2 regions of the Cohnella sp. LGH genome follow, and region 2 is predicted to be linked to the other one. Evidence: predicted binding sites of a transcription regulator. Region 2 holds the regulator's gene; the other holds the start of a gene.
The links. The regulator NrdR, encoded in region 2, represses ribonucleotide reductase genes. The targets are predictions, from matches to a motif close to AACACNATATATNGTGTT.
Positions count from the first base shown of each region.

Region 1 (3,419 bases), 2.2 Mb from region 2:
CAGCGTCAGGAAGACGGCGTCGCGGCTGGAGCATACTTCGCGCTGCAGAGTGACGAGAGACAGCATGCTGGCCATATCGCCATTCTCGGAGGCGGCATGCTTGCGAACATAGTCGGTTACGCCCTCATAGAGCGCCATCTCCTCTGCGGATAGTTGGAGCGGGACGTTGGTGACGAGTCGCTTCGTGAATTCCACCCCGCCGCTGCTGCGGCGATTGCGGATCATCACTTGCCCGAGAGTCTCCTGCAGCTTGGACTCGTTCTTCGGCACGCGGCGTTCCGCGACGAAGTTCGCGGCGAAGTCTCCCTCGCCCCCGAGCTGGCCGGGCTTGAGCAGGGTGATCAGGTTGTATAGCTCGTTCAGATCGTTCTGTACCGGCGTGGCGGTGAGCAGCAGGCAGTATTTTTTGCGAAGCTCGTTGATGAATTGGTAGTTGCCTGTTCGTTTGTTTTTCAGTTTGTGGGCTTCGTCCACGATGATCAGATCGTATTCGCCGTCGAGCAGCGTCTGGCGGTGCGGATCCCGCTTGGCCGTATCCATCGAAGCGACGACGATGTCGTTGTCCCACGAATACGATTTGCGCTGGGCGACGGCCGGGATATCGAACTTCCCGTTGAGCTCGCGGACCCACTGGAGCACGAGGGAGGCGGGGACGAGCACGAGTACTTTGGTCACGAGGCCGCGGATCATATATTCTTTAAGAATCAAGCCGGCTTCGATCGTTTTGCCCAGGCCGACTTCGTCGGCGAGGATGGCCCGGCCTCTCATCTCGTGGAGCACGCGGCGGGCGGTATCGATCTGGTGGGGCATCGGCTCGAAGTGAGGCAGCAGCGACAGACAGCGCAGCGCATGGAAGTCGGTGACGAGATTCGCTTCCTCCGCTTCCAAGGCGAGCTGGTACAGCGCCCAATCGTCCCAAGGGCCGTTGCGTTCCGTCCGCCGCTCCAAATCTTCGAAAGCGCTGCGGTCCACATGCATGTCCACGAGCGGGTGAAGCTTGCGCGGGGCGTTGTCGGATGGAATAGAGGTGTTCAATCGGCAGTCCTCCTTGGCGATCTCGCAATTATCCATCTTCTAGTATGAGCAACTAGGAGGGATTCGAAACGGGGCGGGCATGGATTGATTAGAGGGAGGGACTAATGTTGCCGCCGAATGGCCTAAGGGTAGGCTTGAGACGGGAGGGGGCTGTATCCCAAAAAAAGTGTAAAACGAGGCTTGAAACTTGTCGGCTCGTGGCTTAGGCGATTAGTTTGTGTTTTAGCGGACCGAAGCCTTGGGGGGGAAGATTGCGAAAAGCGCCTCGGGCGCGCTCCGGGCTGAGAAGTGGAGGCCGAAAAGGTGCCTCGGCGCGTTCCAAGCTGAAGAATGGAGGCCAAAAAAGTGCCTCGACGGGTCTGGCCTTCGGGATGGGCCTTAGAAGCATTAAGATTTGAGGTAAGGTCCAGCACTTTCTTTAAGACCAGGCTAGAGAGAAACGGACTAAATAGCTCGGGAATATCGTTTATAGTTACAGTTTTTGTTTATGGGTGGAACTGGTTGCAATAAATTCGTTGCCGAGACGGTAAGGCTTACAGGCTTTTGGTCTATGGAAATACAACATATAGGAGAGTATAATGATTAAGTGCACAATATATTGTACAATTTACATAGGATCAAAAAAGCCTATTCAACTTGGATTGCACATGGATTGTGCCCATATACTAAGCTTTCCGGGAGGGTGGTCACTGTGGCAACGATGCAGGAAAGACGTCTTGAGGGGCTGAGCGAGAAAATATTTCTCGATCGTTACGCTTGGAAAAACGCGGACTCCGATGAGACGAAGGTGGGCGACGTCGTGCTCGTTCTGACGAAGGACGATCCGAAGTTTCCTTCCAAGGATGTCGGAGAGGTCGTGGCGCGCGAGGGTAAAAATGTCACCGTCAAGCTTCGCAACGGAGAGTTGGTTGAATCGACGACCGAGAAGCTCACGCTAACTATCGAGAAGACGCCGGAGGAGATGTGGGATCGGCTCTCGAACGCGATGGCATCCGTCGAGGAGACGGCGGAGAAACAGAGGGTGTGGGCGGAGAAGTTTCGCTGGCTGCTCGACGATTGGAAGCTCGTTCCCGGGGGACGGATCGCAGCTGGAGCAGGGGCAAGCGAAGAGCTGACGCTATTCAATTGCTACGTTATCCCGTCCCCTCATGACAGTCGGGGCGGAATTATGCAGACGCTGACGGAAATGACTGAAATTATGGCCAGAGGGGGCGGCGTCGGCATCAACTTGAGTTCGCTTCGTCCTCGCCGTTCGATCGTCAAGGGAGTAAACGGTTCATCCAGTGGCGCGGTGTCCTGGGGAGGATTGTTCAGTTACACCACAGGATTAATTGAGCAAGGGGGGAGTCGGCGAGGCGCCTTGATGCTGATGATCAACGATTGGCACCCGGATGTCGAAGACTTCATTACCGTAAAGCAAACGATGGGCCAAGTGACCAACGCTAACCTGTCTGTCTGCGTGAGCAACGCATTCATGAAGGCAGTTAAAGAGGACGCAGATTGGGATCTCGTGTTCCCAGATTCGGCCGATCCCGAATACGATTTCCTTTGGGACGGCGATCTGGATAAGTGGAAGCAGCGCGGCAAAAGAATCGTGCATTATCGCACGGTGCGGGCCCGCGACGTCTGGAACACAATCATCGAGAGCGCATGGAAGTCCGCAGAACCCGGAGTAGTATTCATGGAATACTACAATCAGATGTCGAACAGCTGGTATTTTAATCCGATTATTTGTACGAATCCGTGTGGCGAGCAAGGCTTGCCTGCATGGGGTGTCTGTAACTTGTCCGCGGTCAATCTGTCCAAGTTCTACGATGCCGAGAAGCACGATGTTGCTTGGGATGAACTGTCCCGCGTCGTTCGTTACTCGACTCGCTTCCTGGACAATGTCATCGACAAGACGCCGTATCACTTCCCGGAAAATGAGAAAAACCAGCAGAACGAGCGCCGCATAGGACTTGGCACGATGGGGCTCGCCGAACTGATGATCCAGTTGGAAATCCGTTATGGCAGTCCGGAAAGCTTGGGGTTTCTCGATAAGCTGTACGGATTTATGGCTCGCGAAGCGTATCTGGCCTCTACGGAGATTGCTGCGGAGAAAGGCTCGTTTCCGGCGTTTGAAGCCGATCCATTCCTGCAAAGCGGATTTATGAAAAATATGGTCGCGACTTACCCGGAAGTGGGCGAGGCAGTGACGAAGCGCGGCATGCGTAATGTCACTGTTATCACACAGGCTCCGACTGGCTCCACTGGAACAATGGTGGGGACTTCAACAGGCATTGAGCCGTACTTTGCTTTTGAATTTTACCGCCAGAGCCGACTCGGCTTCGATAAACAGCTTGTCCCGATCGCTCAGAAGTGGAAGGATACGCATCCGGGCGAGG
Region 1 covers NZ_CP072117.1:2,294,636-2,298,054, forward strand. The annotation lists gene J4772_RS09210 (DEAD/DEAH box helicase) at 1-978, opposite strand, end outside; gene J4772_RS09215 (adenosylcobalamin-dependent ribonucleoside-diphosphate reductase) at 1,736-3,419, shown strand, end outside.
Region 1: J4772_RS09215 (adenosylcobalamin-dependent ribonucleoside-diphosphate reductase) is a predicted target of NrdR. The motif match lies at 1,623-1,640, and genes of this name have one in related genera.

Region 2 (3,419 bases):
TGAAGCGATTACGCATCCGGCCATTCGAGCCGTCATGAAGGAACGAATGACGCGCTACGAAGCGGAGGAACCGGACCGACTGGTTGTCGTCGACGTTCCGCTGCTGTTCGAGTCGAAGCTGGAAAGTCACTTTGAGCAGGTGATGGTCGTCTACGTTCCACGGGAGACCCAGCTGCGGCGATTGATCGTGCGCGACGCTCTGACGCCGGAGGAGGCCGAGAAGAGGCTTGCGGCCCAGATGGATATCGAGGAGAAAAAAAGGCGAGCGGACATACTCATTCACAATACAGGAACGCCGGAGGATACGGATCGGCAGATTGATCGCTTCTGGCGGGAAAAGGGGCTAGGATGAAGAAGAGAGTTAGACGCAAGCGCTTCATCCTTCTGTTAGTCCTGATTCTGCTCGGCGTTTTGTTCATCCGGTCGGATTGGCTAGGGAAAAGAATTTATCCGATTTCATTTCAGGATGAGATTAAGCGGAACGCCCAGCAGTACGAGCTCGATCCGCTTCTGATCGCAGCGATTATCCGCGTCGAATCGAACTATAAGCTAACAGCCGTTTCCCGAAAGGGAGCGGTCGGAATTATGCAAATTATGCCGGATACGGCCGCGTGGATTTTAAAGAAAGGCGATTTCGGAGAAATTACGGTAGAGGATGTCGGAAGTCAGGCGCATGCGGGAATTTCACTCGGTTCTTGGTACGTGAAGGAGCTGCATCGACAGTTCGACGGCGATCTGGTCAAGTCGCTGGCCGCCTATAACGCCGGTCCCGGGAAGGTCAAATCGTGGCTGGAAAACAGAGTGTGGGATGGAAAAGAGCAGACAATCAGCGACATTCCGTACGGGGAGACTAGACATTACGTGCAACGTGTGTTGTATTATTATAAGAAGTATCAGGATATTTACGTAACGTTATAATTTTTTTTCCAAATAGGTAAGAGGAAGCCTCGAAGCGTTTGCTTCGAAGCTTCCCGGTATTAAGTGCTTCGGCTGTCGATGATCGTTAGCATTAACGACCTGCCAGCTGTTGCTCAGCGATTTGTACCAAACGGCGGGTAATGTGACCCCCGATGGAACCGTTGTCCTTCGTAGTCATGTTCCCTTGGTAACCGTCTTGCGGGATAGCGATGCCCAGCTCTTGAGCCGCTTCGTATTTCAGTTGGTTCAGGCCTGCAGTCGCTTGTGGAACAACCAATTGGTTGCTGTTGTTGTTTTGTCCGGCCATGTGTGTTCACCTCCTTGCGGTTGGTAACTGTATTATGTGCTTTATTCTGATGTTCATGTAAGGGAAGCCTTGGAAAATCATTCAAAATCGAAGGAGATGAGTCGACGACATGAAATGCCCTTATTGCGATTACAACGGAACGAAGGTGCTGGACTCCCGTCCGGCCAACGACAACAAGTCGATTCGCCGCCGTAGGGAGTGCGAAAAGTGCGGCCGTCGGTTCACGACTTTCGAGACGGTTGAGGAAACGCCGCTGATGGTCATCAAGAAGGACGGCAGCCGCGAGGAGTTCAGCCGGGACAAAGTGCTCAGGGGCTTGTTGCGCGCTTGCGAGAAGCGTCCGGTATCCGTTGGCCAGCTTGAAGTCATCGTCTCCGAGGTAGAGCGGGAAATCCGCAATACGGCCTCGGCCGAGGTCGAGAGCCGGATTATCGGCGAGCTGCTGATGGAGCATATTTATCCCGTCGATGAAGTCGCCTACGTGCGTTTCGCGTCGGTGTATCGCCAGTTCAAGGACATCAATATGTTCCTTAAAGAGCTGAACACGCTGATGAACAAACACGGTATATAAGAAGCCAACGAGATCTCAGGCCCGCGTTCCATGCAGGAACCGGGCTCTTTATTTTTTTATGCGATAAAAGCGTTGACAAGCCTGCTGGCTCTGTGATAAACTCATTTTTGTCGCCAATGAAATACCATCGCGCGACCGACGATATCAAGTATTTATCCCGGGCCTTTAGCTCAGCTGGGAGAGCGCTTCGCTGGCAGCGAAGAGGTCAGCGGTTCGATCCCGCTAAGGTCCACCAAAAATGTAAATTCACGCAACCTGCGAAGGTTGCGTTTTTATTTTGGCTGGACGTAACAAGCTTAGCGTGGAGCCCGTGGCGGAGACAGCTTGGTGATTGTCCATTGACATTTATCCAAACGAATCATTGCGTTTTTTTCATTGTTTCCCCTTTTTGTACAAGCTACAATAAACTATGGTAATGATAATCATTTTCAATTAATAGAAAGAAGGAAAGGGGCACTAAAATATGAAGAGGCAACATGGAAAGCGAAATATACTTTGGGGAGGGAGTTTCCTCCTGTTATTGTTGATATTATCGGCCTGCAATAATTCTAATGACACCGTATCCGAGTCGCAGGCAGAGGAAAGCGGCGGGAAAACAGTTCAATATACAACGATTACGGGCGAACAGGTAGAAATACCTTCGGATCCAAAAAGAGTTGTCTATATTGGTCAGACGATCGGCGATTTCTTGGCAATGAACCTGTCAGTTGTTGGCAATAACCTTACTCAGGATGTTCCTAGTTACTATGAGGGGAAATTAGATGGAATCGTTAATGTTGGAAATCCCGGTGACTTAGAGGTGATTCTGACTTTGAAGCCCGATCTGATTATTAATGGTTATTATAAGGCAGAAGCAGACCATCATGTGGCATTATCAAAAATTGCTACGACTATTCCCTTCAACCCAGCTCTTCCTTATACAGAACGCGTAAAGGAGATAGGAAGGATCTTTGGCAAACAGGAGGAGGCGGCTCAATTGATTACTAAGTTTGAGACGCAGTCGAAAGAGATGTTCGATAAGTTTCAATTAGCTGAAGGGGAGACGGCAACAGTTTTCTATCAGCTAGGTAAATCCCTTTATGCAATGGGCGATCGCAACTTTGGCGCCATTATTTATGGAGGGAATGGCTATGCCGTGCCACCGGCTATACAGAAGAATATTCTTGATCAACAAGGGATATCTTTCCTTGATATATCAGAAGAGCTAATCCCGGAGTATGCTAGTGAAAATATATTTGTACTTGTACAAGATAATGATGAAAGTAGAACGGAAGCTGACCGACTGCTGCAAAGCCCGTTATGGGGAACATTGCCTGCGGTCCAAAAGGGGAAAGTTTACGTTGTTTCTAATGAGTGGAATACGGATAATTTGTTAGCTTTGGAGCAGTTGTATAAAAAGCTGCCGGAATGGATGCACAAACAGTAAAACTGTATCTGTCCATTCCATTCTTTAAACCGAAATCAACTGTGGAAGGTTGCTTATGAATCTAGCATCCCTGTATTTTAGACTACTAAACTATGATAGGCTTCAAGTTGACCGGACGATCCCAGCGAGTAGTAGCCATAATGAAGAGATATCTTACAATGAACCGAATTTATGCACATTATGGATAGCGTTTAGTC
Region 2 covers NZ_CP072117.1:4,482,126-4,485,544, reverse strand. The annotation lists gene coaE (dephospho-CoA kinase) at 1-352, shown strand, start outside; gene J4772_RS19380 (lytic transglycosylase domain-containing protein) at 349-918, shown strand; gene J4772_RS19375 (alpha/beta-type small acid-soluble spore protein) at 1,010-1,225, opposite strand; gene nrdR (transcriptional regulator NrdR) at 1,335-1,796, shown strand; tRNA gene J4772_RS19365 (tRNA-Ala) at 1,956-2,031, shown strand; gene J4772_RS19360 (ABC transporter substrate-binding protein) at 2,260-3,222, shown strand; gene J4772_RS19355 (helix-turn-helix domain-containing protein) at 3,278-3,419, shown strand, end outside.